One region of the Rhizobium sp. BK049 genome, then DNA from elsewhere that is predicted to be linked to it. Evidence: riboswitches for the same ligand, from Rfam matches in the RefSeq annotation. Region 1 holds a riboswitch; the other holds the start of a gene.
The links. Region 1 has a riboswitch for FMN ahead of FHT70_RS14820 (6,7-dimethyl-8-ribityllumazine synthase). Riboswitches for the same ligand answer to the same signal wherever they lie in the genome.
Positions count from the first base shown of each region.

Region 2: another riboswitch for FMN. It lies ahead of FHT70_RS05500 (DMT family transporter); the one in region 1 lies ahead of FHT70_RS14820 (6,7-dimethyl-8-ribityllumazine synthase).

Region 1 covers NZ_JACHYV010000012.1:117,367-132,752, forward strand. Annotated here, with positions in the region: gene FHT70_RS14800 (SDR family oxidoreductase) at 1-576, opposite strand, end outside; gene FHT70_RS14805 (LysR family transcriptional regulator) at 765-1,667, shown strand; gene FHT70_RS14810 (DUF1194 domain-containing protein) at 1,842-2,618, shown strand; gene FHT70_RS14815 (VOC family protein) at 2,760-3,449, opposite strand; gene FHT70_RS14820 (6,7-dimethyl-8-ribityllumazine synthase) at 3,596-4,030, opposite strand; FMN riboswitch at 4,110-4,252, opposite strand; gene FHT70_RS14825 (SRPBCC family protein) at 4,437-4,883, shown strand; gene FHT70_RS14830 (hypothetical protein) at 5,058-5,366, shown strand; gene FHT70_RS14835 (hypothetical protein) at 5,444-5,668, opposite strand; gene FHT70_RS14840 (hypothetical protein) at 5,678-5,881, opposite strand; gene FHT70_RS14845 (adenylate/guanylate cyclase domain-containing protein) at 6,099-7,196, shown strand; gene FHT70_RS14850 (ABC transporter substrate-binding protein) at 7,327-8,295, shown strand; gene FHT70_RS14855 (iron ABC transporter permease) at 8,316-9,320, shown strand; gene FHT70_RS14860 (iron ABC transporter permease) at 9,317-10,354, shown strand; gene FHT70_RS14865 (ABC transporter ATP-binding protein) at 10,362-11,165, shown strand; gene FHT70_RS14870 (class I SAM-dependent methyltransferase) at 11,155-11,838, opposite strand; gene FHT70_RS14875 (helix-turn-helix domain-containing protein) at 11,993-12,643, shown strand; gene FHT70_RS14880 (MFS transporter) at 12,640-13,932, shown strand; gene FHT70_RS14885 (LysR family transcriptional regulator) at 13,892-14,797, opposite strand; gene FHT70_RS14890 (LLM class flavin-dependent oxidoreductase) at 14,982-15,386, opposite strand, start outside.
Region 2 covers NZ_JACHYV010000004.1:56,158-71,543, forward strand. Annotated here, with positions in the region: gene FHT70_RS05485 (cupin domain-containing protein) at 1-354, opposite strand, end outside; gene FHT70_RS05490 (aldo/keto reductase) at 496-1,482, shown strand; partial or broken gene FHT70_RS05495 (esterase-like activity of phytase family protein) at 1,709-3,908, opposite strand; gene FHT70_RS05500 (DMT family transporter) at 4,001-4,900, opposite strand; FMN riboswitch at 5,093-5,245, opposite strand; gene hupB (DNA-binding protein HupB) at 5,363-5,638, opposite strand; gene lon (endopeptidase La) at 5,845-8,262, opposite strand; gene clpX (ATP-dependent Clp protease ATP-binding subunit ClpX) at 8,665-9,942, opposite strand; gene clpP (ATP-dependent Clp endopeptidase proteolytic subunit ClpP) at 10,245-10,874, opposite strand; gene FHT70_RS05525 (GGDEF domain-containing protein) at 11,265-12,518, shown strand; gene FHT70_RS05530 (cytochrome P450) at 12,663-13,907, shown strand; gene FHT70_RS05535 (EAL domain-containing protein) at 13,969-15,386, opposite strand, start outside.

The DNA.
Region 1 (15,386 bases):
ATTGTCCTTGTGCAGTGGCGTGTCCACGACACCGGGAGCGACGATATTGAAGCGAATTTTCTCGTTCGCATATTCCATCGCCAAGTTTTTGGAGATGGCGTTGATGCCGCCTTTCGTCATCATCGACACCGAAGCGGAGAAGCCGGCGATCGGATGATCGGTCAATGGCGTCGTGATGCTGACGACGCTGCCGCCTGACTTCTGCGCGCGCATCTGTCTGACTGCCAGCTGGGTCAGATGGATGAAACCTTCGAGATTGGTCGAAGACAACGTCCGGAAATCCGTCATCGTGAAATCGACAAATGGCTTGGCCAAGAAGATGCCGGCATTGTTGACGAGCGCGTCGATCGAGCCGAAGCGATCGATCGCGGTCTTTGCAACCCGCGCCGCGGCCTCGGCATCGCCGATGTCGCCATCGACGAGAGCCAGCCGGTCGGAGGCCTCGAAGGCGTCCGAGGCGCTGACCCGGCGCGAGGTGGCGACGACATTGTAGCCGCGCGCGATAAAGCCGTTGACGAGGCCTGCGCCGATACCCTGGGAGGCGCCCGTAACGATGACAGTCTTATTCGTAGTCATGTTGAACTCCGTGATTTGGTTCGGGCAACGTCGCGCCTGATCGGCCGGGTCGCTCGAGATGGGGCCGCCGCGATCGCGCCGCCATCTGGGTTGTGGTTGTTTTCGCAAAGTGAATATGGCGAAAACTCCATTCCCCGATTAGATGGAAATATCTGGATTCTCTTTTGCATCAATGCAAAAATGGGCGCATGGCCGATCTCAACGACATCGCCGTTTTCGTGAAGGTGGCGCAGTATGGCAGCTTCAGCCGTGCGGCCTATTCCCTCGGCATGCCGGTTTCAACCGTCAGCCGGAAGGTGACGTCGCTTGAAGAGCAGCTCGGCGTGACGCTGCTGCAGCGCACGACCCGCAAGCTCAGCCTTACCGCGCAGGGTCGAGCCTATTACGACAGGTGCAGCGAACCGCTCGCCCATCTTATGGACGCCGAGCAGGCGCTGACGGAGACGCAGAGGAAGCCGGAAGGCCTGCTGAAGATCTCCGTGCCCGTCATCTTCGGGCAGGACGTCTTCTACGAATTCATCTCGTCCTTCCTGAGGACATATCCCGATATCCAGATCGATCTCTTCGTCACCAACCTTTTCCTCGATCTGGTCGCCGAGAATGTCGATCTCGCCATTCGTTTCGGCGAACTCAAGGATTCTTCCATCGTCGCGCAGCGGCTCGGCCGGAGTGTGCGCTATCTGGTTGCGACGCCCGACTATCTCGAGGGCAGGGCCCTTCCATTAAAGCCCGAGGACCTGAAGGATCATCGATGCGTGCTCCTGAACGGCCGCAACGGCGAGGCGGATTGGCATCTCGTCAGCGGCCGCAAGTCGGCCCACGTGCGCGTGTCCGGGCCGGTCTCCAGTCGGGACTTCGAGGCGGTCAGCGCCTTTACCTATCGCGGCCACGGTATCGGGCTGCTGCCTTCGACCTATTGCGACGAAGGGATCAACCGAGGCGAGCTCATTCGCCTGCTGCCGGACTGGTCCTCGCCGGAAATCTTCGTGCACGCCGTCTATCCCACCCGCCGCTTCCTGCCGCTGCGCCTGCAGGTTTTTCTGGAAGCGCTGAAGGCGTGGAAGAACCCTTTATGGGCGCCTTTGCGTTGAGGTCCTGGAAAGCTGCATGGCAGGAGAGTCTCTCTGTGAGTTCCCCGCAGCGGCCTCAAGGCACAAGGCAGGCGCTCCTGATATCACCGAAAATTGAAACCCCGCACGAGGCCGGGCGTCCTTCGCGGGCCAAGTTGTGTTACATTTCCCTGCTCGATGCGCGGGGATTTGCCGATGCTGACCACGCTTGCGGTACTCATGGGTCTTACCGGAGTCGTGCCGACAGTTGGGGCGGGCGCAAACGAGGTTGATGTGACGCTGGTGCTTGCCGTCGACACCTCGCGGTCAATGGATTTCGAAGAGATCGGCATTCAGCGCGACGGTTATGTCGAGGCGCTCAAGCACAAGGAATTCATCGATGCGGTCAAAGGCGGGCTCACCGGCCGCATCGCCATCAGCTATTTCGAATGGGCGGGCTATGTCGTCCAGGATTCGATGATCGACTGGCAGGTGATTGAGACGGAAGCGGATGCGATCGCCTTCGCCGATAAGCTTGACGCCCGGCCGATAGCCACGCAACGGCGCACCTCGATCTCAACAGCCATCGATCAGGGCGCCAGCATGATCACCACCGGACCCTTTCGCGGCAGGCGTGAGGTGATCGACGTCTCCGGCGACGGTCCGAACAATTCCGGCAGCCCGGTGACGGCCACCAGGGACAAGGCGGTGGCGTCGGGCATGATCATCAACGGGCTGGCGATCATGCTGCGTCCTTCCGATGCTCCCGGAGGGCTCGACAAATATTACGCCGATTGCGTGATCGGCGGCCCCGGCAGCTTCGTGCTGCCGGTCCACAGGATTGAGGATTTCGCCATCGCCGTGCGCCGCAAGCTGGTGCTCGAGATCAGCGGCATTTCACCCTCGCCGACGGTGGAGAGGATAGCCGCCGACGCGCCGACGGCGGACTGTCTGATCGGCGAGAAGCAGTGGCGGGATATATTCGATCGGTGAGTCGCGACCTGATGAGCCCGGAGAGGGTATGCCGTGTGGTTGTCACATGGCATACCGACAAAGCAAAGAAGAAAGCATCTGCCGCTCGAAGAGCCTCACCTTGAGGTGCCGACGGGCAAGGCGGCTGCTCCGTGCCGCCACCTATAACGGCAGCTGCCTGCCGGCCTGTTCGCTGACCATGTATTCGGCGTACCAGTCCGGCCAGTTCTCGTCGTGTTTGCCTCCATTGCGCTTCTCGTGTTCGCCGTGGGCCTCGGCGGCGCGGCGGAGGGCGGCGGCGAGGTCGCTCGATGTCGAGAAGGCGGTCTCATCGGCGTCGATGCGTCCCGGCAGGCGTGTGGTGACTTCCTGGAACAGCCAGCCGTTGCCATCGGGATCCTTGAACGAGGCGAAGGAACGATAGCTGCGGTGGTCGGGGTCGCGGCCGGCGATGCGCAGGCGCCCGAAGAGATAGGGCTCGTCCTTGCCGGCGTAGACGCCTGAAGCATCGTGGAAGACCTCGCTCACCTCGACGCCGCGGGCGATGAGATCGCGCCTTGCGGCCTCGACGTCGGAGACGATGAGATAGAGGCCTTGGGCGGAGCCGGGAGCGGCGGCGGTGACATTCTTGCCGAAGATGATCGCGCAACCGGAGCCCGGTGGGGTGAACTGGATCACGCGGAAATCGGCATCATTGGCGAAATCGGCTTCTAGCCTCCAGCCAAGGCTCTCGTAAAAACGTTTGGCGCGGTCGACGTCGGAAACGGGAATGACGACCACTTCGAGCTTGGTGTCGCCCGGTCGTGTTTTCATGGATTCGGTTGGGGGTTCACTGCGCATTGCATTGCTCATCTTCAGCTCCCTTGAGGTTTGGACGCATTAAGAATGGCGATACATGTCAGGATCGAGTGGACCACAGCGCGGGTCGAGCGTCGAATCAATTCTTCAGTCGACATGAAGAAGACGGCGGGCCATCCCGCCGTCTGTTGCGCTAGCTTTTAAGCAGCAAGGGCGGCGCGCGTTTTGCCGATCATCAGAGCGGCGCGCGCAGCCTCACGGCCCTTCTCGACGAAATGAGCGCGGTAGATCTGCGTGTGATGCTCGGTTTCCTGATAGTGATGCGGTGTCAGTGAGACCGACAGCACCGGCACGCCGGTATCCATGCCGGCGCGCATTAGGCCATCGACCACGGCCTGGGCGACGAATTCGTGGCGGTAGATCCCGCCATCGACGACGAAGGCGGCGGCAATGACGGCGGCATAGCGCCCGCTCGCGGCAAGATCGCGCGACAGCAGCGGCATTTCGAAGGCGCCGGGGACGTCGAATACGTCGATCTGTTCGGCGGGAACAAGCTGTTGGAAACCTTCGAGCGCACGGTCGACGATATCGGCGTGCCAGCCGGCTTTGACGAAGGCATAACGGGTGGGTGTCATGGTAATCTCCTTTGGCGTACAGACACATCACCCAAGGCGATCACGAGCATCCGCAGCCAGCCCGGAGGGCAGCAGCAGCGCACGTTCTCTTTCATCCGGACTATGACCGTCGGCTCAGGCATCTCACCTGATCTGCTGACCCTTCCGAGGAAGGCGCTCGCGGGCTCGCAATCGAAACTGCATACCGCCGGTAGGGACTTTCACCCCGCCCTGAGAACGGCGCGGACAATAGGGCCAAGGCGGCGGGCTGGCAATAGGGAAGACGTTTTCGTCCGAAGGGCACGTGCCCCATCGCCCTTGCGCAGCGTGCGCATCCACCTACATGCTTCCGCTGAGGACATCCATGTCGAAAAAGCATGCTGCTCGGCCTCATTGAGGGGTAGAGCAGCAACCATGGGAGAGAGCGATGCCAGAATCTTTCGTCGTGCGCCGCGAGGCGCATCTTGCGGCGCCGCCGGCGGCGGTGTTTGCACTGATGACCGATCCGGAGAAGATCCTGCGCTGGATGGGGACGGAGGCCGAGGTCGAGCCGGAGCCGGGTGGGCTCTATCTCGTGAACGTCACCGGCGCCCGTTTTGCGCGCGGCTCCTTCCGCGAGGTGGTGCCGGTGCATCGGCTTGCCTACAGCTTCGGCTGGGATGGCAGCGAGGTGGTGCCGCCGGGATCGAGCCTGGTCGAGATCGATCTGATCGAGCAAGGAGGCGGAACGCTTTTGCGGCTCACCCATAGCGGTCTGCCGAGTGCGGAGCAATGCGCCGGTCATGAGGAGGGCTGGGCGCATTATCTCGGCCGGCTCACGGAAGTCGCGGCCGGGCGGGACCCGGGTCCAGATCCTTTTTACGGAAGGACATGAACGGTTTTCGGCAGGCGACAGGATGCTCCCCAAGCGCTTGACCCTACGGGAAGAACGGTCCGCTGCGGTCAAAAAAAGTGCTGCTTTATCGTCCGCAAACATGAACGCGCAGTTCATCTCCAGTTCAATTTGGCGGTCCTAAGGTGATTGCGGCTGGATGAAATGGAGTTTTCGATGAAGGCACTTTCTATCGCGGCTGCCTTGCTCGCTGGCAGCCTCTCGATTGGCACAGCTCAGGCGATGCCGATCGGGGCAATCAAGGTTGAGAGCACTGTCACAAAGGTCGACTACGCCTGTGGTCGCGGCTGGCATCTGACCCGCTGGGGCGAATGCCGGCGCAACTGGCGCCGCCCGCCGCCTGTAGCTTTCTATGGCGGTCCGCCCCGCTGGGGCTGGGAGCGGCGTCATCGCGATTGGGATGGCCCGCGCTGGCGCTATGAGGGGCGCTGGGACCGCGAACGCCGCTGGCGCGATGACTACTAAAACTTTTGACAGAGGGAGACGAACGAGGGCCGGTGCGATGTTTCGCCCGGCCTTTATCAGCTGAAATAACGCTGCGCTCAGATGCGGCTGACGAGCCAGTGCTTTCCGTCGATCAGCTCTTCGAGCTCGGCCGGATCCTTGACACCGAACTCGAACCATTCGACGAGTTCCTTCGCCTTCCCTTTGCTTTCTTCGGCTGTAAACTCGATCCCATAACGCGCGCACCAGCGCCGAAGGATCGACGTCAGCAGGGTCATGTCATTCCCGTCCAGCGGGTCTTTCGGCCAGTATGTCGTGCCCATAGCAACCCCTCAATCGCTAATGACAAGTTCGCACATAAACGAACGAATGTCGCGCAATTTAAAGGTGTTTATTGGGTTGTTTTCCACCATGATGAATGGTTTTCCACAGTGTTGTTGGGAGGTGGGGTTGACAGGGTTGCGGAGGGACTCGGCGGGGGCAAGTGCCGATAGGAAATCCACAGGTGTCCTGAGTGGGCCGATGAAGTCAGTCATGCTCTGCATCTGGCCAGGGCAATCATTAACAGAAAACCTTTATTTACATTTTCTTAATTGGATCGCCGCAGATCCTCGGCACAAGTCCTACGATGTCGTTGCGCATTTTTGGTTGCCAACAGGCGAATACCGGAGACCTCCTGAGATGCCGCAGGAGTCTCCGTGGGGCTGATGTCGCGGGGTTGCCCCCGTCCTGTTGCAATGCCAATGTTAACCCATGGATCTGCCTTCCTCCATTGCCTGGCTGATTGACGAGGCTGCGGCTTCGCCCGGCCCCGAACGGTTTCTGGCCGAGCTCGGGCGCCGGCTGCTGGCCGACGGCCTGGAGCTTTCCGGCGGCGCGCTGACACTTTCGGTGCCGCATCCGATCATAGCGCGGCGTAGCTGGCTGTGGCGGGCGGAAACCGGAGCCGTCATCGAGGCGCTGGGGTTTGCCGCCGCACCGCAAAGCGATGCCGGGCGCGAATGGCTAGCCGGGCTCGGGCCGGTTTGGGAGGAGAGGATTGGAGCTTCGCGGGACGGCGCCGTGCTCGGCTGGGCGGGCATCGGCAAGGGGGCAGGGGCGGACGAATTTTCTCCTGATGAAGCCGCGCGGCTGCAGGACGTCGCGCGTTTTGCTGCGGCGCCACTCGCAGTCCTTGCTGCGCGGGAAGCGCAGGCGGCGCTGCTGGAAGCCTACCTCGGCCGGCGCAGTGCGGCTCGCGTTCAGGCGGGTGCGCTTGCCCGGGGCACCGGCGAAACCATTCGCGCCGCTCTTCTCTGCGCCGATTTGCGGGATTTCACCGCGCTTTCCCAAGTGACGGAGCCGCAGGCGATGATATCCGCGCTCGACGCTTATTTCGACCGCGTCGCCGGCGCCGTGCATGCCTTCGGCGGCGAGGTGCTGAAATTCATCGGCGACGGCGTGCTGGCGATCTTTCCCGTCACTGCTGCTTCCGGCAACGGGGCCGGAGCTGATCGAGAGGCCTGTGAGGCGGCGCTTCGGGCTGTAGCCGCCTGCCGCGCCGGCATGGTTCATCTCGATCGGATGCGTGAGGCTGAGGGGCTGGCGCCGCTGCCCTTCGGGGCCGCCCTGCATTTCGGCGAAATCCTCTGGGGCAATATCGGCGCCGCCGACAGGCTTGACTTCACCGCCATCGGCCCGGCGGTCAATCTGGTCAGCCGGCTGGAAGGGCTCTGCAAGCCGCTCGGCCACAGCGTGCTGATCTCAGGCGCCGTGGCGGCGAATACCCAGGCTGCGCTGACGCCGCTCGGCGAGCACGCCCTGCGCGGCATCGCCGAGCCGTGCGCCGTCTTCACTTTGGCTGAGGATTGAGCCTGAGATGGGAACTGACCGCTTGTGCAGGCAGTGCCGTCCCTTCCCAGAAACAGCGCAAAAGAATCATGATTGTTAAACTCCGCTTTTTTGGCTAAAGCCTCTGCCGGTCAGAGGGGAGTTTTCAGATATGACTCGATACGCACATAAATTTTTCTCGGCCCTCGGACTGTCCGCAATGCTCGTGGCAGGGGCCGCGCCGGCCGACGACGGCAAGAAAGTCTCGGTCGTCGACGATCGTGGCGTCACCGTCGAAGTTCCGGCACAGCCGAAGCGCCTTGCCTCGATTTCCTATTTCGCAGATGACGTCGCGCTGGCACTCGGCATCAAGCCGGTCGCCAGCACCTATATGACGAAAGGCCGCGAGCCCGAATTCCTGCTGGGCCTGACTTCCGGAATGAAGCAGATCGGCCAGCGCGCTAAGCCCAATCTGGAACTTCTCTCCGAAGCCAAGCCGGATCTGATCGTCGCGATCCGCCGCTATACGGTCGGCAATGCGGCGCAGCTTCAAAACATCGCGCCCTACGTCGCCTATAATATGGAACTGCTCGAAGAGAGCTACAGCGAGACCGCCGCCCTTTCCAAGCTGCTCGGCCAGCCCGAACGCGGCGAGCAGCTGAACGCCGAATTCCGCAAGCATCTTGCGGAATTTGCCGCCAAGGCGCCGAAGGGCGTTCACCCGCGCTTCCTGATCATGTGGGGCGGCGCGACACCCTTCGCCTTCCACACGGAAAATACCTCGGCCTCGATCGTCGCCGCGATCGGCGGCGACAATGTTCCGGGGCCGAAAAATCCGGGCGGCGAGTTCGGCATCGACCTCAGCCTCGAAACCATGCTCGAGAAGGATCCGGAGGTCATCTTCGTCTATGATTCGGGCCCGGATCGCCCGCATGAGAGCAACCCGATCTGGTCGCAGCTGTCGGCAGTCAAGAACAACCGCGTCTTCTACGTCGGCGACCAGTGGGTCGAGACCAACGGCCCGATCGCCCGCGAAATCGTGCTGCGCGAGGCTGCGCACTACCTCTACCCCGACACGTTCCCGGCTGTCGATGTCAAGGCCGAGGCTGCCAAGCTGATCCCGGCCGAACTGCAGAACTAAGTTCAAGGAAAAGGCCTGCGATGAGCCCCCGGCAATCATTCCTGGCCATAGGGCTCATTGTCGCCGCCGCGATGCTGGCGACGATGCTCGGCTTGCTGGTTGGCGCCAAGACGCTTTCGGTCGAGACAGCGCTGCGCGTGCTTCTGGCGCCCGACGGCAAGCTCGAATCTGTCCTCGTCTGGACGCTGCGGCTGCCGCGCAGCCTGGCGGCGGCCGCCGGCGGGGCGGGCCTTGCCGTTTCCGGCTACTTGCTGCAGACGCTGACGCGCAATCCGCTGGCCGATCCGGGCATTACCGGCGTGACATCCGGGGCGGTCGCGCCGATCGTCTGCTGCTTCGTTTTTCTGCCCTGGCTTTCACCTGCCTATTATCCCTTCATCGGCCTTGCCGGCGGGGTCTTGGCTGCCTCGGTGACATTCTGGGTTTCGCGCGGCGGGCAGGGGCGGCCGCTGCAGCTTGCGCTCGGCGGCGTCAGCGTCTCGCTGTTCTTAAGCGCGATCACCACCTATGTGCTGCTCTTGACAGGGCCGCAATCGGCATCGCTGCTCTTCTGGCTTGCCGGCGGCTTCCAGGGGCGCAGCTGGTCACATGTCCTCTATATGCTGCCCTGGACGTTCGCCGGGGTTGCCGGGACGCTCCTTCTGCGGCGGGTCATCGGCATGTTCATGCTGAGCGATCATGCGGCGGCCGGCATGGGCCTGCAGCTCGGCCTGTGGAAGCCGCTCGTTCTCATCCTTGCCGTCATTCCGGTCGCGGGCGTTGCGCCCGTCGCCGGGCCGGTCGCCTTCGTCGGTCTTGCCGCTCCCCACATCGCCCGGCTGCTGAAACCCCGCGGCACGGGTTGGGAGATCGGGTTGAGCGCTTCGCTCGGCGCGCTGATCGTGACGGTCGCCGATGTTTTCGCGCGCAGCATCGCCATCCCGCGTGAACTGCCCGTCGGCATCGTCACCGCAATGCTTGGCGGCCCGATCTTCATCTATCTCGTCCAGCGCGGGCGGCTGAGCCTTGCCGGTGAGACGCCATGAGCGCGCCGGCATCGATATTGGCCGGTCAGGCAAGCTTCGGCATGACAGCTGCGCTCGCCGTATTAACGGTCCTCTCAATTGCGGCGGCGATCTTTCTCGGCGTCGCCGACATTCCCATGGGAGACGTCGCGGCCGTTCTGAGCGGCGGCGGCTCGGCGGAGGCGCGGCTGATCATTCTGGATATCCGGCTGCCGCGCATCGCCACCGGCATCCTAGCCGGCATTCATTTTTCGCTGGCGGGATATCTCTTGCAGACCATCACCCGCAATCCGCTTGCCGATCCCTCGCTGATGGGCGTGTCGCAGGGAGCGACACTGTCGGTAACGATCTTTCTGCTGTTTACCGTCTATATTTTCGAGCCCGGCTCGAACACGCTGGCCGAACTGCCGGTCGCATGGCTGCCGGCGGCAGGGCTTGCCGGCGGCCTACTCGCCGGCGGCGTCATCTATCTGCTCGCCTTCCGCCTCGGCCTCAGCGCGCTACGCATCACGCTCTGCGGCGTGGCGGTCGGCGCGGTGCTGCATGCGGTGGCGATCGGCCTCATCGCCGGATGGGGATCGGCCCGCATCGAGATCATTCTCGAATGGCTGTCCGGCAGCCTTTACGCCCGCAGTTGGGATCATGCGCTCTTCCTGCTGCCCTTCACCATCGCCGGCCTCGCCATGCTGCCGGTGATCTACCGGCCGTTGATGCTGCTGCAGTTCGATGCGCCCGTCGCCCGGTCCTTCGGGCTCGGTTATCGCAGGCAGTTCTCGATCGTGCTGGTCGTCTCCTGCGCGCTTGCGGCAAGTGCCGTCGGCGCGGTCGGGCCGATCGTCTTCGTCGGCCTCATCGTGCCCCATCTCGCTCGCTTCCTGGCCGGGCGGAATTTTAGGCTGTCGCTGGCGCTGACGATCGTGCTCGGCGCCGTCGTCGTCGCGCTCGGTGATCTCATTGGCCGGCTACTCGGCCATGCCGAGGAAATCCCGATCGGCGTGGTCACGGCCGTTTTCGGCGTGCCGCTTCTGCTGGCGCTGCTGCGCAAAACCATGTGAGGCCGAAATGCCATTGTCCTGTTCCGACCTCTCGGTGATGTACAACAAGCGCAAAGCTCTCGACAGCTTCAGCCTTTCGCTCGAAAAGGGGGAGATCCGGGCGCTGATCGGGCCGAACGGCTCTGGCAAGAGCACGGCGTTGCATGCGCTGGCCGGCCTCATCCGGCCGGCGGAGGGCAGGGCGTCGCTCGACGGCGTTGCCGTCGCTTCCATGTCGCGCCGGATGCTGGCGAAGAAGCTTGCTTTCCTGCCGCAGCAGCCGACGGCGCCCGACGAGATGACCGTCGCCCAGCTCGTGCGCCAGGGCCGCTATCCCCATGTCGGTCTGTTCCGCTATTACGACAGCCGCGACGAAGAGGCGATCGAATGGGCGCTCGAAAGCACCGGCCTGTCTGATTTAGCCGATCGCAGCCTGCGCGAATTGTCCGGCGGGGAGCGACAGAGGGCGTGGATTTCGGCCGCTCTCGCCCAGGAGGCGGAGATCCTGCTACTCGACGAGCCGACCTCCTTCCTCGATATCGGCTATCAGGTCGAAGTGCTCGATCTCGTACATCGGCTGAGCCGCGAAAAGGGCGTCACCGTGGTCATGGCGATCCACGACATAAACCAGGCGATCGCCGTCAGCGACCGCATCTCGCTGCTCGAAAAGGGGCAGCTCAGGTTCGACGGCGCGCCGCGCGAGCTTGCGGAGTGCGGCCTCGTCCAGGAAATCTTCCGCGTCAGGGGCCGTTTCGTCCAGCTCGCTCCGAATAGTCCGCCGCATTTCGATGTGGAGCTGATGAAACTTCAGCCAGCAGTGTTTAGCGCTTGACCAGCCGGAAGACGATTTTTGTTTGCGTGTAGTAATTCAGCGCATCGGCAAAGTCCGGCGTCCAGCCATCCGCGACGAAGGGAATGAATCCGTCATATTCAAGCTTGCGGGCAGAAACGTCGAAGCCTGCCCTTTCGAAGGCGCGGCCGTAATCGGTGATCGACCGATCCTGAACGACGGTATTGGTGCGGTTGGCGACGAGCTCGCGCCATTTCGGCCAGAGCGGATTGTCCGTGTGGCAGCCGGTCACCGCATAATAGACGCCGCCCGGCTTCAGTGCCCGGCGAATATCGGCAGCGTGCGCGTCGATGTCGGGGACGAGGTAAATGACCTCGTGGCTGAGGGCGAGATCGAATTCGTCGCTCCAGCCCTCCAGCCTGCCGCCGACCTGATGCCGGATCGGCAGATTGCCTGTCAGCGTCTCAGCCTTGGCAATAGAAGTTTCGGCGATGTCGATACCCAGCGCCTTGCGGAATGGGCGGATCGCATAGAGATGCCGCAACAGGCCGCCCTGGTTGCAGCCGAAATCGAGCACGCTCTTTTCGGAAAGGTCCCGCTCGAGCATGAGATCGATCAGGTGGCGCCAGATCGGAGCATGCCCATCGGCCATCCTGTCTTCGGCATGGGGGTCGATATACCACGTGCCGATGTTTTTCTGCGCTTCCTCAGCCATCCCTTGCCCCTTGTTCATGCGGATCGTGGCGATGCTCTTAGGGCGCGTGATGATGCTTGACTAGGGCCGAAGCCGGTTTTCAAGCGCCTTTCGGAGGTGGATAGTTTTGCAACGGATTATTTGCAAAGATATGTTTGCAATTATATGATGGGTCATGAAAGAGCAGAAGTCCGAACCCGCCGCCGATGCTGTTGCCTCGCGCACCGTCAGCCGTGTCGTGCCCGAACCGACCGCGCTGAAGGCGCTGGCGCATCCGGTTCGGCTGCGCATGCTCGGCATGCTGAGGATCGACGGTCCCGCCACGGCGACGCAGCTCGCCGTTCGGCTAGGCCTGAACAGCGGCGCGACCAGCTATCACCTGCGCCAGCTCGCCCAATACGGTTTCATCGAGGAAGCGCCGCATGTCTCGCGGCGCGACCGCTGGTGGCGTGCCCGCCACGAACTGACCTCGGTTCCCCCGAGCGAATCCGAAGGCGAGGCGCTCGATCTCGACATGGCCTTCAACCAGGCGGCTCTCTCGCTGCAGGTCGGCCAGATGCAGCAGGCGCTGGAGGAATATGCCGAGCTGCCGGCGGAATGGCGCAGGGCGACAACGGCCGACGACATCATCATCCCGATGACGGCGGAACAAGCCGAGGCCCTGACGAAGCGGCTGACAGGCATCATCCTTGAAGCGATGCGGGCCGCCCCGCCGCTGGGGGAGGCGGCGTCCCGGAATCCTGGCATGGTTCCTTTCTATGTCATGCTGCACGCCTTCCCCTATCCGGGCCGGCTGCCGCACCGCGAGTGGGAGGACGAGCGGTGAGAGAAGGCAGGCCATTCCTGGCGCTTGCCGCCGCAGAGACACTTTCACTTTCTGGCACCCGGCTATCGACCATCGCCATCCCCTGGCTCGTGCTGAGCGCCACAGGCAGCCCGGTGCTGACCGGGCTGACGGCGATGATGGAGATGCTGCCTTATGTGCTCGCCAAGGCGCTCGGCGGGCCGCTGATCGACCGCATCGGCGCCAAGCGCATCGCGATCATCTGCGACACGGCCTCCGTGATCACGGTAGGGCTGGTGCCGCTTCTCGATCTCTTCGCTGTGCTGACCGTGCCGGTGCTGCTGCCCCTCGTCTTTGCCATGGGTGTGCTGCGCGGGCCTTCCGATGCCGCCAAGCAGGCCATGGTTCCCGATATCGCGACCCTCGCCGAAGTGCCGCTCGAACGGGTGACCGGCGTCTCCAGCGCCATCGAGCGGCTGGCCTCGACGGTGGGTGCGGCCGGCGCGGGCGCGCTGATCGGACTGATCGGCCCGGGTCAGGCGCTCCTCGTCAACGCCGCCACCTTCGCTGCGGCTGCCTTGGTCGTTGCATCAGGCATACCCGGCACCCGCCGCGTTCCCAAGATCCCCGCCGCGCCCGACTCGCGGCCTGGCAGAACGTCGTCCTATCTCGACGATCTTCGGGCAGGCTGGCGTTTTCTGCGCAGCGACGCCGTGCTCGTCAGCATTGTCACCATGGTGGCGATCACCAATCTGCTCGATCAGGCCTATCACGCCGTGCTGCTGCCCGTCTGGACGAAGAATGCCGGGCATGGGCCGGAGCTGCTCGGAGCGATGTTCGCCGCCTTCTCCGGCGCTTCCATCGCGGGCGCGGTGATTGCCGCTGTTATCGGCGAGCGCATGCCGCGTCTGATCGTCTATACCGTGGCCTTCCTCCTGACCGGATTTCCGCGCTTCCTGGTGCTCGCGGTGGATGCGCCGCTCGGCTCCGTGTTTGCAACACTCGCAATCGCAGGCTTTGCCTCCGGTTTCCTCAACCCGATCCTGTCGGCGGTGATCTTCGAGCGGATCCCCAAACCGCTGTCCGGGCGCGTCACCGCGATGAACACCGCCCTGTGCTTTGCCCTCATTCCCTTCGGCGGCCTCGTCGGTGGCGCGCTGATCAGCACAATCGGGCTTGGCGCGGCGCTGCTTCTCTGCGGCCTCGCTTACCTCGCCGCCACCCTCTCTCCGCTGGCGCTCAAGAGCTTTCGCGGTTTTGACAAGGCGGTGGCATCAGCGCCGCGCGGGCCTAGCCTTGACCTCCGAATTCCTCGATCAACAGATCGATGAAGCAGCGGACGCGCGGCTCCAACACGCCTTTGTCGGAATAATGCGCCAAGATTTTGGTGTCGTCGGTTTCTAGATCAGGGAGGACTTGCCGGAGACGGCCGGCGGTCAAATCGGCGGCAATGATGAAGTTCGGCAGGAGAGCGATCCCGAAGCCGGCCAGGGCAGCGTCGTGGAGGGCTTCACCGCTGTCGAGCCTCAGGCGGCTGCGCCCCTGCGCCTTGATCCAGCCGCCACCGCTGCGAAAGCGCCAGCCCTGCCTTTGGCCGCGGCTGGTGACGAACAGGCAGTCATGGGCGGCCAGATCCGCCATATCATTGGGGACGCCGCGTTCGGTGAGATAGGAGGGCGAGGCGCAGAGCAGCACCTTGTCACTCGCGATCACGCGCGTGATCAATCGGCTGTCGGCGGCCGACGACTTCGCGCCAATTCCGATCGCCAGATCGAAGCCATCCTCGACGATGTCGGCCGCGTGATCGGTGAAGCTCACTTCGACCTGCACGTCGGGCCACGTGCGAAGATATTTTTCGAGTAAAGGGAGCATGACCAGCGGCCCGAAGACATCGGGAACGGCAAGTCTGAGAACGCCTCGCGGCAAACCACTTCGCCCCGCAATGCTCGCCTCCGCCTCGTCGACCGATGCCAGGATCTGCAGCCCCTGGTCATAGAACACTCGTCCTTCATCAGTCAGGCTGAGTGTCCTCGTCGTACGGTTGAGCAGGCGCGCGCCGAGCCGCTCCTCGAGGCGGGTGACGGCCTTTCCCGCCGCCGAACGGGAGAGGCCCATGGCCTGCCCCCCGGCGATAAAGGTTCCGGCATCGACGACGGCCATGAAGATCAGGATGTCGTTCAGGTTCGTGCGCGGCATGAGGCAACTCGAGCGATTCGACTGCAGCCTTAAGTCGGTCGCGACGTGACCGATTCAAGGCTCGCATCATCAACGCCGACCGCGCCAGTTAGGTCCCGGGCGCATCGAAATGATGCCGGCCCAACGACAGCTGCCGTTTCGCATTACCACAGCGCATATCGAAGGCTCGCGCCAACCCTCGCCGTCAGCGCCAGCCGAGTGCCGGAGCGACGTGAGCGAGGATCGCCTCGATGACGTGGGCGTTGTAGTCGACGCCGAGCTGGTTGGGCACGGTGAGGAGCAGCGTGTCGGCCTCAGCAATCGCCTCGTCTTCCGCAAGCTGCTTGACGAGCACGTCAGGTTCGGCAGCGTAGCTGCGACCGAAGATCGCCCGCGTCTTCTCGTCGATGAAGCCGATCTTGTCGCTTTCGTCGTTGCCGTAGCCGAAATAGGCGCGGTCTCGGTCGTCGACCAGCGCGAAAATGCTGCGGCTGACCGAAACGCGCGGCTGGCGCGTGTGGCCGGCTTCCTTCCAGGCTTGACGATAGGCGCGGATCTGGCTGGCCTGCTGGACGTGGAATGGCTCACCGGTCTCGTCGTCCTTCAGCGT
Region 2 (15,386 bases), on a different contig from region 1:
GACATGGCTGCCGTCCAATGCCTCGTGAATGGCAATATGCGTCATCGCCGTGTCCGGGCCGGCGCCGTGCCAGTGTTTTTCGCCCGGCGCAAACCAGACGGTGTCGCCGGCGCGAATCTCGCGAATCTCCCCGCCCCAGCTCTGGGCAAGGCCCTTGCCTGAGGTGACGATCAGCGTCTGGCCGAGCGGATGCGTGTGCCAGGCGGTGCGGGCTCCGGGTTCGAAAGTGACGGAGGTTGCCTTCACCCTTGCCGGCGTCGGCGGCTCGATCAACGGATCCTGCCGAACGGCGCCGGTAAAATAGTCGGCCGGCGGCTTCGTCGAGGGGCTGGAGCCAGCGGGTTTGATCTCCATGATCGTTCCTTTCCATCCATGCTGTTGAAGCTTTACGGTGCGACGATATTTGATCGAGGCGACCGATCAAGACCAGATCGGCAATTGCCGCGCAGTTGCCCGCCTGATAGGCCAAAGCGTTCATAACCTAGGGAGATGTTCATGAAACACCATGCGTTTGGCCGCATGCCGTTCACCGTTACCAATGTCGGCTTCGGCGCCTGGCAAATCGGCGGCTCCTGGGGCGATATCAGCGAGGCGGATGGGCGGGCGGCGCTGAACGCCGCGCTCGATGCCGGTATGACGTTCGTCGACACGGCGGATGTTTACGGCGACGGCCGCTCGGAAAAGATCATTGCCGATGTCCTGAAGACGCGCGGCGGCGAGCGCCCGATGGTCGCAACCAAGGTAGGCCGCCGCCTCAACCCACATGTCGCGGAAGGATATACCAAGGCCAATCTCGAAGGCTTCATCGACCGCAGCCTCAAATACCTCGCGGTCGACAGCCTCGATCTCGTGCAGTTGCACTGCCCGCCGCGCGAGGTGCTTTACCTCCCTGAGGTCTTCGAGGGCCTCGACGCGCTGCAGAAGGCCGGAAAGATCAAGGGTTATGGCGTTAGCGTCGAAAAAGTCGAGGACGGGCTGAAGGCGATCGAATATCCCGGCGTCGTCAGCGTCCAGATCATCTACAACATTTTCCGTCAGCGCCCCGACCATCTGTTCTTCGAGGAAGCACGTCGCAGGAATGTGGCGATCATTGCGCGCGTGCCGCTGGCAAGTGGTCTTCTCTCCGGCAAGATCAGCCGCGAGACGCAGTTTGCCAGCGACGACCATCGCAATTTCAACCGCCACGGCGAAGCTTTCGACGTCGGCGAGACCTTTGCCGGCGTACCTTTCGAGGTCGGGCTGCAGGCGGTCGAGGAAGTGCGCAAGCTGGTGCCGGCCGGCGTCACTATGGCCGCCTTCGCGCTGCGTTGGATCCTGATGGCTGAAGCCGTTACTGTCGTCATCCCCGGCGCCCGCAATGCCGAACAGGCGAGAGCCAATGCGGCCGCAGCCGATCTCGCGCCGCTCTCGCCCGAGCTCATGGTGGGGACGCGCGAGATATACAATCGGCTGATCGCGCCGCATGTGCATCAGCGCTGGTAAGGCTGGAGCGAGTCGCTTTTATTGAAGGCTGCAGCGAGCCGAGAGCGGCCCCTCATCTGTCTGCCGCCACCGACCGGGGTCGCGCCACCGGTTTCGACCCGTCCTCCGGACCCCCGCGAGCGGGGCGAAGGGATATGCCGCACGTGCTTCCTTCACCTCGACGTTGCGCTTGGCACGTCCCCTCGCCCCGTTTTAACGGGGAGAGGGTTAGGGTGAGGGGCAGCTTTCAGTTCGTGGCACTCAGCTCCACCGGAAAGAACAAGGTCTCGCCGGAAGAGTCGCTCACACCGTCATTATCGGTGACAGCGTAAGGCTTGCCGGAGGCGTCGAAGGTGAAGCCTTCGAGCTTGTCGAGCACATAGCCGTTCGTCACGGTCTTGAGTTCGTCGAGGAAGTCTTGTGCTTCGGTCTTCTTCACGACCGGCAGTTCGGCCCCGAGCTTGGCTGGCTTCAGTTCCGAGATCGCCACCTTGTAAAGCTTCTTCAGCCTGGCGGCGTCGCCGACGAGGTTGTCGCGCTCGATGATGTAAACGTTGTCGCCGTGGGCGGAGATCTCAGACAGGCCGACCCAGCCGCTTTCCGTCTTGTCGAGCGGATAGCGCTCGGCGCCCCATTCCTTTTTCTTCGGATTGTAGGAGACGAGCTTGACGAAGCCCTTCTCGTCGTCACTCCACTGTGCGCTGGACGACCATCCACAACGTGGCATCGTCGCCGGTGCCGACAATGGTGACACCCTCGAAGCCGTAGCGAATTTCGTTGGCGGCGAGTTCCCTAGGCAGAGCAATCTCGGCCTTGATGTCGCCCTTGGCATTGACGTTGTAGAGCGCATGCGGGACGAGGCGCTCGCTGTTTCCTTCCGAGGCGAGCCAGAAGGAGCCGTCGGCTGCTACCGCGATGCCTTCGATGTCGAGCTTCTGGGCCGGAGCGCCGTCACGCTTGACGACGAGGGCGTCGGTGATGACGGCCGGCTTCTTGGTTGCGTCGATCGTGTAGATCGTCGGCTGCGAGCCCAGAAAGCTGTCGCTGACGGCGTAGAGCATGCCCGATTTGCCGGGAACGGCGGCGAGACCCGAAAGCGCTGCGAAACCGATCGGATTGCCGTCCTTCTCGGCGGAGACGATCTGTGGATAGGCTTTTTCGCCTTCCGAGCGCTCGTAGATCATTACGTGCGAGCGCACTCCGCCGCCCTTGCCGAGATCGAGTTCATTTGCGGTCGCAAAGAGATTACGCTGGGGGATAGCGATCCCGCCTTCCGGCGAAATGCCCGACGGCAGAAGCTGCACGAGTTCGGGGTCGGCGCCGGTATCCTTATACACGCCGACGACCGAGGCGCGCTCGGCAAGCAGGAAGAAATACTGGTCATCGCCGAACTTGGCGGCTTCGAGACCTTCCGGCTCGACGCCCTTCGATCCCGAACGGCTTTCCGGATAATGGCCGATATGGGCGACGGCGCGTTCGAAGGATGCGCCCGATTCGTAGAGGACCTTGCCCGTCTTGTCGAAGATGGTGAAGCCGCGCGAGCCGCCCTGATAGTCGCCTTCATTGGCGACGACGAGGCGGTTGTCGTCCAGCCACTTCACGGCGTCCGGCTCGCGCAGCACGCCCTTCGATTCGCTCGAGAATTTCAGGGCGCCGTCGCGCTTCGTGTCGATGCCGGAGAGATCGACGCTGCCGGCGGTAAAGTGGGTCTTCTCCTGAGCCGTGTTGGCGTCGATGATGACGATCCCGTTGTTTTCCTGCAGCGTCAGGGCAATTTCATTCAGGCCGTTGAAAGCGACGAATTCCGGCTCCGGATCTTCAGGGGCAACACCGGCGAGACCATTCAGCGCCACATGCTTGATGGTGCCGCAGTCGACGGTGCCGTTGTTGACCTGGAAAACGGCGAGCTCGCCGGCCGGCATCTGCGGGATCTTGCCGTCATTGACCTCTTCGTCGCGTTCGTTTTCGATCGCGATGGCGCCGAGCGTCTTGTCCTTGTTGAGGGCAATCGAATCCGGCTGGCCGCCGAGATCGCAGGTGTGCTCAATCTTTTTCGTCGCCACGTCGACGATCGCGAGGCGGCCGGAGGGTTTGGCCTTGCTTTCGGAAGTGTTGACGGCAACAAGCGCCTTGCCGGCGCTCGAGGTGACCGATGTCGGTTCGCCGTCCATCATCATCGCACCGTCGGCCTTCGGGGCCCTGGCGTCGGTAATGTCGATGAAGCCGATCGCACCGAGCGGGCTGTCGCTATAGATCAGCGTGTTGCCGTCGTCGGTTGCGGTGATGATTTCCGCGGATGTCGGCGAAAGCTTGTCCTTGTCAGCAGGCAGGTTCTGGGCGACCGGGAAGGAGGCGATGCGGTTGAAAACCGGTTCGGCCGCGGCCTGGACGGCAACGGATGCGAGAAGCACAGAAGCGAGCGCTGCCTTGCGCGATAAAATTGTCATGAAATCCCCCAATGTCGAAAGATCGAACAGAGGGGTTTTGCGGGACTGCCATGACAGAGACATGACAGCCCGCGCGTTTTCAGAGATCGGCGTCAGGCCGGCCGACTTTCCCGGCGCATCTCGTTTCGCATGATGAAGAGCGACGCTGAAAGAATGAGCGCGGCGCCCAGCCAGAGATAACCGGCCGGCGCATAACCGAAAAACAACCAGCCGGCGAGCACGTTCAGCGGCAGCTTCAGATCATCGAATGGCTGGACATAGGCGGCGTCGGCACTGGCATAGGCTAGGGTCAGCAGATATTGCGCCACGACCGTCAGGAGGCCTGCCAGAAGGAAGAGCGCGAGTGTCGTGCCTGTCGGTACGGCGAAGCCCGCCGCAAGTGCCAGACCGCCGTTGATCGGCGTCAGCAGCACCAACAGCCAGACGGTGATGGTCTCTGGCCTCTCGATACCGGTCAGGCTCTTGGTGATAAGCGAGGAGGCACCCCAGAGCAGCGCCGAGAGCACCGGCAGGAGCGCCGCCCAGGTGAAACTATCAGACCATGGCTGGAGGATGATCATCGCGCCAGCAAAGCCGACACCAGTCGCTGCCCAGCGGGCCGGGCCGACGCGCTCACCGAGGAACAGGCGGGCACCGAGGATAATGAAGAAGGGCGAGGTCATGACCAGCGCGATCGCCTGCCAGATCGGCACTGAGGCAAGACCGGAAACCCAGGCCTCGACACCAAGCGCGGCAAAGAGGACGCGCACGACGTGTCGCCAGGGATGGTCCGTACGCATGGCCGAAAGGCCTGATTTGCGCAGGAAGGGCAAGGAGAAGAGTAAGGCGAAGGAATATTGCCAGAAGGCTGCGGAGGCCGGCGGAAAGGCGAGCTTCATGGTCAGCCACTGGGTGACGACGTTGAGCAGCGAGAAGGCGACGCCTCCAAGCACCATGAAAGCAGCGCCGGCAACGGCGCGAGATTGCGAGACTGCAAGGGAATTCTGATTCATGTCTTCCATCCGGAACTACAGCGCCGCGCGTCTTTCCAGACGCGCAAAAGACGCTCTAGCGCTTTTAATTGCTGCATAGTTCATCCTTAAATCGATTCCGATTTAAGGAATTATGCAGGCGACCAACATAAATCAGGACGCATGAGGCGACGGCGCGCAGAGGCCGGCAGTCCCCTGCCCGCTCACGGCCATGCTCATTCTCTTTCTTCCGGACTATACCGTCGGCTCCGGAATCGCACCGGATCTGCTGCCCCCTTCCCCGGCCGAAGCTTGAGAAGGCGCTCGCGGGCTCGGGCCACAGCCCTTACCGCCGGTGGGGACATTCACCCCGCCCTGAGAACAGCATCGTTCGTAAAACAAGGCGCTGCCTACGGCAAGCGGCAAAACAAAAGGGGTCCGGCAGCGCCGAACCCCTCGAAATCCTGCTCAGCCGTTCTCGTTTACGACTGCCGGACGATCAAATCAGCCGTTGACGGCGTCCTTCAGGCCCTTGCCGGGCGTGAACTTCGGCACGTTGCGGGCTGGAATATCGACTTCAGCGCCGGTCGACGGGTTGCGGCCCTTTGTTGCAGCGCGATGAGAAACGGTGAAGCTGCCGAAACCAGCGAGGCGGATATCGCCCTTGTTCTTGAGTTCGGCCTGGACAACGTCGAAAACCGCGTCAACAGCGGAAGCCGCGTCAGACTTCGTCAGTCCTGCCTTTTCGGCCACTGCGGACACGAGTTCATTCTTGTTCATGTTTCCACCCCTTTCTAAATGGTATGAAACGACTCAAATCTAAGCTAGGCGCAGAATAGGTTTCATCAGGCCCGCCGGGAACCCAAAAGCCCTGCAAATCAAGGAAAAGCAAGCGTCTCCATGACGTTTTCACAAAAAAGGCTGGCGTTTCCGCCAGCCTTTTTGCGTCTTTTGCTTCAATCGGGCATAAATGTGGCAAACGCCACTCAATGCGCGATCGTTGCGCCCGTATCATCGAGGCCTTCGACCGACGTGATGACGGGCGTTTCCACCGTGCCATCCCACTCGATCGGCTCCGGCCGACGGATCAGCGCATGCTTGATCACCTCGCCCATCCGCGAGACCGGGATGATCTCCATACTGTTCTTCACGTTATCCGGAATCTCCGCCAGGTCCTTTGCGTTTTCTTCCGGAATCAGCACTTTCTTGATGCCGCCGCGAAGCGCTGCCAGCAGCTTTTCCTTGAGACCGCCGATCGGCAGCACCCGGCCGCGAAGGGTGATTTCACCGGTCATGGCCACATGCTTGTTGACCGGGATGCCGGTCATGATCGAAACGATGGCGGTTGCCATGGCGACACCGGCCGACGGGCCATCCTTCGGCGTCGCACCTTCCGGCACGTGCACGTGGATGTCGTTCTTTTCGAACATCGGCGGTTCGATGCCGAAATCGACAGCGCGCGAGCGGACGTAGGAAGCCGCCGCCGAGATCGATTCCTTCATGACGTCCTTCAGATTGCCGGTAACCGTCATGCGGCCCTTGCCCGGCATCATCACGCCTTCGATGGTCAGCAGCTCGCCGCCGACTTCCGTCCAGGCAAGGCCGGTCACGACGCCGACCTGATCCTCGCCCTCGGCTTCGCCATGGCGGAAGCGCGGGACGCCAAGATAGTCGGCGATGTTGGCGGCCGTCACGTGAACGGACTTCGTCTTGCCCTTGATGATCTCGGTGACCGCCTTGCGGGCGAGCTTCATCAATTCGCGTTCGAAGCTGCGGACACCGGCTTCGCGGGTGTACTGCTGGCTGATCGCCATCAGGGCATCGTCGCTGACCGAGAATTCTTCCGGCTGCAACGCATGTTCCTTGATAGCCTTCGGCAGCAGGTGCCGCTTGGCGATCTCGCGCTTTTCATCTTCGGTGTAGCCGGCGATACGGATGATCTCCATGCGGTCCATCAGCGGTGCAGGGATGTTCAGCGTATTCGCGGTCGTGATGAACATCACATCCGACAGGTCGTATTCGACTTCCAGATAGTGGTCCATGAAGGTCGAGTTCTGCGCCGGATCGAGCACTTCGAGCAGGGCCGAAGACGGATCGCCACGGAAATCCATGCCCATCTTGTCGATTTCGTCGAGCAGGAAGAGCGGGTTGGACTTCTTCGCCTTCTTCATCGACTGGATGACCTTGCCGGGCATCGAGCCGATATAGGTGCGGCGGTGACCGCGGATTTCGGCTTCGTCGCGAACGCCGCCGAGCGCCATGCGGACATACTCACGGCCGGTCGCCTTGGCGATCGACTGGGCGAGCGAGGTCTTGCCGACGCCCGGAGGGCCGACGAGGCAGAGGATCGGGCCCTTGATCTTGGTGGCGCGAGCCTGCACGGCGAGATATTCGACAATGCGTTCCTTGACCTTGTCGAGACCGAAGTGATCGGCCTCAAGGATCTTCTCGGCATTGTTGAGGTCGGCCTTGATCTTCGACTTCTTGCCCCACGGAATGCCGAGCAGCCAATCCAGATAATTGCGCACGACCGTGGCTTCCGCCGACATCGGGCTCATCTGGCGCAGCTTCTTCAGCTCCGCCTCCGCCTTTTCACGGGCCTCCTTGGACAGCTTGGTCTTGGAGATGCGCTCTTCCAGTTCGCTCATCTCGTCGCGGCCTTCCTCGCCGTCACCGAGCTCCTTCTGGATCGCCTTCATCTGCTCATTGAGATAATATTCGCGCTGGGTCTTCTCCATCTGGCGCTTGACGCGCGAGCGGATGCGCTTTTCGACCTGCAGCACCGAGATCTCGCCTTCCATGAAGCCGAGAGCCTTTTCGAGACGCTGCTTGACGCTCGTCGTCTCCAGCATCTCCTGCTTCTCGGTGATCTTGATCGACAGATGCGAGGCGACCGTATCGGCGAGCTTGGAATAGTCGTCGATCTGGCTGGCGGCACCGACCACTTCCGGCGAAATCTTTTTGTTCAGCTTCACATAGCTTTCGAATTCGGAAACGACCGAGCGAGACAAAGCTTCCAGTTCGACAGGATCGTCATGGGGCTCCTCGAGCACATGGCCGAGCGCCTCATAGAAATCCTCACGGCTCGTATAAGTGTCGATCTCGGCGCGGGCGCGGCCTTCGACCAGAACCTTGACGGTGCCATCAGGCAGCTTCAGCAGCTGCAGCACGTTTGCCACGGTGCCGACATTGTGGATCGCCGAAGGGTCCGGATCATCGTCGCTGGCGTTGATCTGCGTCACCAACATGATCTGCTTGTCCGAGCCCATGACCTCTTCGAGCGCACGGATCGACTTTTCCCGTCCGACAAACAGCGGCACGATCATATGCGGGAAAACCACGATGTCACGCAAAGGCAGAACAGGGTAGGCAGTGCTGCTCGCTACAGACGTTTTCTTCGTCATTTTTTATCCTTTCCATCGTCCCGTTACCGGGCTCTTTGCACGGCCGCTTGGGATCGGCCGGCACTCTCACTTGGCCTACAAGTGGAGGTTCTTACTATGCTTTTCAAGCCACGCTAACGCCCGCGTTCCCCGTATATGACAGCTTCGTTACAACGGAACACCAGCACTATGAAACGCGTGGCTGGACCGGCGCTTACCACTTCCGACCCGGCTAAATACAACGCCAGCAATACACTCACGGAATCACTGCATCATTGCAAGCACCGCCCCTTGCGCAACATCGGCAAAGGCAAGCTCCAGTTCCCACCGGCAAAATACTAACAGCGCCTCGCATGGTTTTTCAAATAGAAAGGGGCTCGCCCATGGCAAGCCCCTTAAAATAACGGTGCGAAAACCATAAGATTACGCGGAAGCGTTGGCTTTTTCTTCCTGACGATCGGCATAGATGTAGAGCGGACGAGCCGAGCCGCGCACCACCTCCTCCGAGATGACCACCTCGCGCACGCCTTCCAGCGTCGGCAGTTCGAACATCGTGTCGAGCAGGATCTTCTCCATGATCGAACGAAGGCCGCGGGCGCCGGTCTTGCGCACGATCGCCTTGCGGGCGATTTCACGCAATGCATCCTCGTGGAAGGTGAGTTCCACATCTTCCATCTCGAACAGCCGCTGATACTGCTTGATCAGCGCGTTCTTCGGCTCGGATAGGATCTGGATCAGCGCGTCCTCGTCGAGATCCTCGAGCGTCGCCAAAACCGGCAGACGGCCGATGAACTCGGGAATGAGGCCGAACTTGACCAGATCTTCCGGCTCCAGTTCGCGCAGGACTTCGCCGACGCGGCGATCGTCCTGAGCTTTCACAGTCGCGCCGAAGCCGATCGAAGTCTTCTCGCCGCGGGCGGAGATGATCTTGTCGAGGCCGGCGAAGGCGCCGCCGCAGATGAACAGGATGTTCGTCGTGTCGACCTGCAGGAATTCCTGCTGCGGGTGCTTGCGGCCGCCCTGCGGCGGAACGGAAGCGACCGTGCCTTCCATGATCTTCAAGAGCGCCTGCTGCACGCCCTCGCCCGAGACGTCGCGGGTGATCGACGGATTGTCGGACTTGCGCGAAATCTTGTCGACTTCGTCGATGTAGACGATGCCGCGCTGCGCGCGTTCGACGTTGTAGTCGGCCGCCTGGAGGAGCTTCAGAATGATGTTTTCGACATCCTCGCCGACATAGCCTGCTTCTGTCAGCGTCGTCGCATCCGCCATGGTGAAGGGAACGTCGATGATGCGGGCGAGCGTCTGGGCCAGATAGGTCTTGCCGCAGCCTGTGGGTCCGACGAGCATGATGTTGGACTTCGCCAGCTCGACTTCGCCGTTCTTGGAGGCGTGCGCCAGGCGCTTGTAATGGTTGTGAACGGCGACCGACAGGATCTTCTTCGCCTGCCGCTGGCCGATGACGTATTCATCGAGGACCTTGATGATGTCCTGAGGCGTCGGGACGCCGTCGCGGGACTTGACCATCGAGGACTTGTTCTCCTCGCGGATAATGTCCATGCACAATTCGACGCATTCATCGCAGATGAAGACGGTCGGTCCGGCAATCAGTTTCCGGACTTCGTGCTGGCTCTTTCCGCAGAACGAACAATAGAGGGTGTTCTTGGAGTCGCCGCCGTTGCTGCCGCTGACCTTGCTCATATCACTTTCCTTCCAGCACGCCGCATTTCAAGGCGAAATCGCGGTCCACTCTATCAGCTCCTGGCGGCACTCCGTTTCCGGAGCCTTTGCCGAGAAGGGCTTCAGGGGCTACAAACCGGTCCCAATCAACCATGTCAGGGTTCCGGTGGCAACGAATTCCCCTTCGAATGCCAAATGCTATGTCATAAAAATTCAACATAGCATTAATAGTTACTATTAGCGTCTTCGTCGCCAGTTGAAAGCCTTGTTCGATCACAAATGAGATAGAACTGTGGCGAGGAAAACACCATCCCAATTAATTACTAGGCCTGCTCGCCTTCCATCTCGAGGCGTGATGTCAGAACCTTGTCGATGACGCCCCAGCCCTGGGCCTCGTCCGCATCCATGAAATGGTCACGATCGAGCGTCTTTTCAACTTCCTCGTAGCTGCGGCCGGTGTGCTTGACATAGACCTCGTTCAGCCGGCGCTTCATCTTTAGGATGTCGCGGGCGTGGCGCTCGATGTCCGAGGCCTGGCCCTGGAAGCCGCCCGAGGGCTGGTGAACCATGATGCGGGAATTCGGCGTGGCGAAGCGCATGTCTTTATGGCCGGCCGCCAGCAGCAGCGAACCCATGGACGCGGCCTGGCCGATGCAGAGCGTCGAAACCGCCGGTTTGATAAACTGCATAGTGTCGTAGATCGCCATGCCCGCGGTGACGACGCCACCGGGAGAATTGATGTAGAGAGCGATTTCCTTCTTCGGGTTTTCCGCCTCGAGGAAGAGAAGCTGGGCGCAGACGAGCGTCGCCATGTGATCCTCGACGGCGCCGGTCAGGAAGATGATGCGTTCCTTCAACAGACGGGAATAGATGTCGTAGGAGCGTTCACCGCGGTTGGTCTGTTCGACGACCATCGGCACGAGGGCCATTGCGGTATCAACTGGGTTTCTCATGTGCGTCCTTTGTCAACGTCATGCCGGCACGCCGGGAATCAAAGAAAATGTCTTATCCCTACATAGAGTGTCCCTGCCCTCCTCTTCAAGACACGCATTGGGATAACGTTAAGAAGACGGGGCAGGGCCCCAGGGCTTGGGCGCCGACAGCCTCTTTCTCGCAAACTCCTGTCGGCCGCGAGCCCTCGATGTCGTCTCCCCTCGCTTTTCTCCATGACAGAATGAAGGAACTCCATTCGACAGCGCTCAAGCACGTTTACCCAACGGAAAGCCTATCGCCAGATACCGGCCGAAAATCATGCCGCAGTGCAACGACATTAAGGAAGTGGCGAGCTTCCTCCGCAAGAATGCGGGCCAACAGACAAGGTCGACGGGCAAGGGGTTGCTGCCGTGTTCAATATCGCTACAGGTCTCGCCATCTGGTGTTCGGAGGCCATGACACTCGCTCTGGTGCTCTTCGTCGCCTGGCGCCACAATGTCAGAAATGAAGCCTATCTCTATTGGGGCCTGGGCTTCTTTCTGACTGCCATAGGCTTTGCGATGATCTCGCTGCGCAGCGAAATCCCCAGCCTGTTTTCCATCGAGGTGGGCAATGCCATCGCGCTGCTCGGCCAGAGCGCCTGGGTGGCGGGTTTTCTCGCACTCGACCGCAAGAAGATGGAATGGTGGGCTCTGCTGCCGCCGGCAATCTGGCTGGCCGGGGTCTTTCTGCCCTGGGTCAACACTGATTATTCCAACCGCGTCGTGCTCTATAATCTCGCTTCGGCGACGGGCGCCACGGCATTGGCCATGGCGGTGGCCGCCGGCGACATCCGCCGTGAGCGCACCCGCACTAAGCTTATGGGAGTGTTCGTCATCCAGGGCTGCCTGTGTTTCGGCTCGGCGCTGACGATGGCGGTTACGCTGCCGAGCGATATCGAGGCAACTAATCTCGGCGGCGTCTCGGCCATGGCAAGCGCCTTCCTGCTCACCATCGCCTTCGCGCTTACCTGTCGACTGGTGATGGAGCGCTCCGAACGGCATCTGCGCGCCATGACGCTGACCGATTCCCTGACCGGCGTGCTCAACCGCCGTGGCCTGCTCGGCTATTTCGAGTCAATCCAGGAGAGAGCCCATAGCGAGCAGCGGGAGGTCGCGGTGATCCTTTTCGACCTCGATCATTTCAAGCGCGTCAACGACCGTTTCGGCCATCAATCCGGCGACGCGGTGCTCACCGCCTTCGCGCGCATGGCCCGGCAATATATTCCAAACAACATCTTCGGCCGCATGGGCGGGGAAGAATTCGCCGCCTTCGCAGCCGTCGCGGATCAGACGGAAGCCGAGGCGATCGCCGAAGCGATCCGTACCGAATTCTGCCGCCTTCCCGTCAGCACTGGCGAAGCAATCGTTCCGGTCACGGTGAGCATCGGCATCGCGCTCGCCTCCTCGATCGAAGCCAATATCGACAAACTGATCTCAGCCGCCGACCGGGCTCTCTATGCGGCCAAGGCCGCCGGCCGCAATTGCACGGTCACCTTCGGCGAAGAGGAAGCGGCGGCTCCAGCGCCAGCCACGCCGAGCACCACCGCTGGCGAACTCGTGCCCACGGTCGACGACCAGGTCGAGGCGCTGCGACGCATGGGCACGCTGTCACGGGCCGGTTAGCCGCAAGTCTGAAACAGATTCATTCCCCAGGCTTATACAAAAATCTCGATATGGTCAGCGCGTCTGATCGGGCGTGCCCGGCTTCCGCCGGCCTTTCTCTCCCGCATCTTTTACAGGTCGGAGAAATCCGTTAAGCCTCAACGCATGACCATACCGCCCTTTCTCTCGATCGATCGCGCCAGCCGCCATGTCTCGCTGGATGCTCGCAACCCGGCCTTCTATGGCAATCCGAACGCCGTCTATGCGGCTCTTCACGCCCACTGCCCGACCTTTTACTGGGAGGAGCAGAAACAGTGGTTCTTCACCGGCTACGACCATGTGAACGGACTGTTGCGCGACCGCCGCTTCGGCCGGCAGATCCTCCATATCGCCAGCCGGGAGGAGCTAGGCCTCGCCGAGCCGATGCCGCATCTTGAAAGTTTCGATCTCTCGGAACGTTACTCCCTGCTCGAGCTGGAACCGCCGGAGCACACGCGTCTGCGCACGCTCGTCAACCGCGCCTTTGTCTCCCGTCATGTCGAGAAGATGAAGCCGGAGCTTGTCGAGCTTGCCAATCGGCTGATCGACGGCTTTGCGGAGAAGCGCGAAGTCGAGCTGCTCTCGGCTTTTGCCGACATCATCCCGGTGACGATGATTGCCCGCATGATCGGCATCCCCGACGATATGGGGCCGCAGTTGCTCGCCTGGTCGCATGCCTATGTGCGCATGTACATGTTCGGCCGCACACGCCAGCAAGAAGAAGAGGCCGAACGGGCGGCCAGAGAATTTTCCGACTATGTCAGAGGGGCAATCGCCGAACGCCGGGCAGAGCCTCGCGATGACCTGCTGACCCACATGATCCGCACGGAGCACAAGGGCCAGTATCTCACTGAAGAAGAACTCATTTCAACGACGATCGTGTTGCTCAATGCCGGCCATGAAGCGACCGTGCACCAGATCGGCAACTCCGTGCACACCATCCTCAACAGCGGTCGAGATCCGGCAGAACTCTTCCGGGACGATGCGGCGACGGAGCGCACCATCGAGGAGACCCTGCGCATCTGCGCGCCCGTCCACATCTTCCAGCGCTGGGCGCTCGAGCCCGCGGAGATCGATGGCGTCTCCTTCCAGCGCGGCGACAAGGTAAGCCTCATCCTCGCCGCCGCCAATCTCGACCCGGCGAAATTCACCGATCCCCTCGCCTTCCGGCCCGACCGCAACGAGGCGCCGAACCTCTCCTTCGGCGCCGGCATCCATTTCTGCATCGGCGCGCCATTGGCGCGGCTGGAACTTAACGTCGCGGTGCCGATCCTGTTCGAACGGCTTCCCGGCCTCAGGCTGGCAAAGACGCCCCTCGTCAAGGACGTCTATCATTTCCACGGGCTCGACCGCCTGGATCTCCGGTGGTGATCGGCACAGTATCCCAGATCGGCCGAAGTTCCGCCCAGCCTGCTGCCGCGATCTCGCGGCATTACGCTGCCTGTTCTTGAAGCCTGCTGGATATGTCGAGCGCCGACATCGGTTTTCCGATCAAATAGCCTTGCAGCTGGTCACAGCCGGCCTCCCGCAAGATCGCCGCCTGACGGCTATTCTCGATGCCCTCCGCCGTAACGGGAATCTGCAGAGCGGTCGCCAAAGAGATGGTCGCCTTGAGAACATCGGCGCCATTCGAGGCCTGGTCGAGAGCGGAGACCAGCGAGCGGTCGATCTTCATCCGATCAAAGCCGAACTGCCGCAATGCGCCGATGCTTGCATAGCCGCAGCCGAAGTCGTCGAGCGCGAATTTGATACCGACCTTTTTGAGGTGATCTATCGACCGACGCGCCTGATCCGGATTGGTCATGAGGACGCCTTCGGTGATTTCCAACGTCAGCCGCCTCGGATCGAAATCGAGTTCCTGCAGGAGGGAGATCACGTCGGCGGCAAATTCCGGATTGCAGAGCTGAACCGGCGAGACGTTGACGGACAGGGCCATACCTGGCCAATTTCTGGCGTGCTCGATCGATGTTTTCAGCATATGACTGCCGAGCGCATCGATGAGGCCGCATCTTTCGGCAAGGGGAATGAAAATTTCCGGACTGATATTTCCGGTCGCAGTCCGCCAGCGGGCGAGCGCTTCAAGACCGGTCACCGCGCCGGTCGTCGCAGAAACGAGAGGCTGGAATACGGCTTCGATCGCGCCATTGCTGATCGCACTCTTCAACAGAGCTTCCAGTTCGGCGATCCTTTGGCGCTCCCGATCCAGTTCGGGGTCATATTCGATCGCCCGGCCTTTGCCATTTTCCTTGGCGCGGTAGAGCGCCATATCAGCCCTGCGCAAAAGCTCCAGCGGCTCAATGTCTTCGTCACGGGCAGCAGCGCCGATGCTCGCTCCAACCTCGATCGTTCGCCCTTCAATTTTGAAGGGTTCGGCAAAAAGCGCCAAAATCGTGTCTTCTATCTCGTGACGCGGAGCAGTGCCGATCTGGACAAGAGCGAACTCGTCCCCCCCTAACCGAGCCGCAGCAACGACTTCGGGATGACAGGCGATCAGCGCCTTAGAGACCATCCGTATCAAATCATCCCCTACCGCATGGCCCCAGGCGTCATTGACCGCCTTGAACCCATCGAGATCGACCAGATAGAGCCTGGGCAGTGAAAGGTCCGAGCCTTCGAGGTCTTCCAACATGCAGAGAAGCCCATGCCTGTTCAGGAGGCCGCTCAGACTATCGTGATTGGCTTCGAAAATCGCTGCCTGCGCCAGTTGACGCAGACGCCGCGCCTCGGATGCGCCCACCAGCAGAACGCCGGCCAGGAATAGCACGAGGATGATGGTAGCGGCAGCAACAAAGGGATAGACCTGTTGGAACACAGCGCTTCCCGGCGCTTTGCTCGGCCAGACGAGATGGC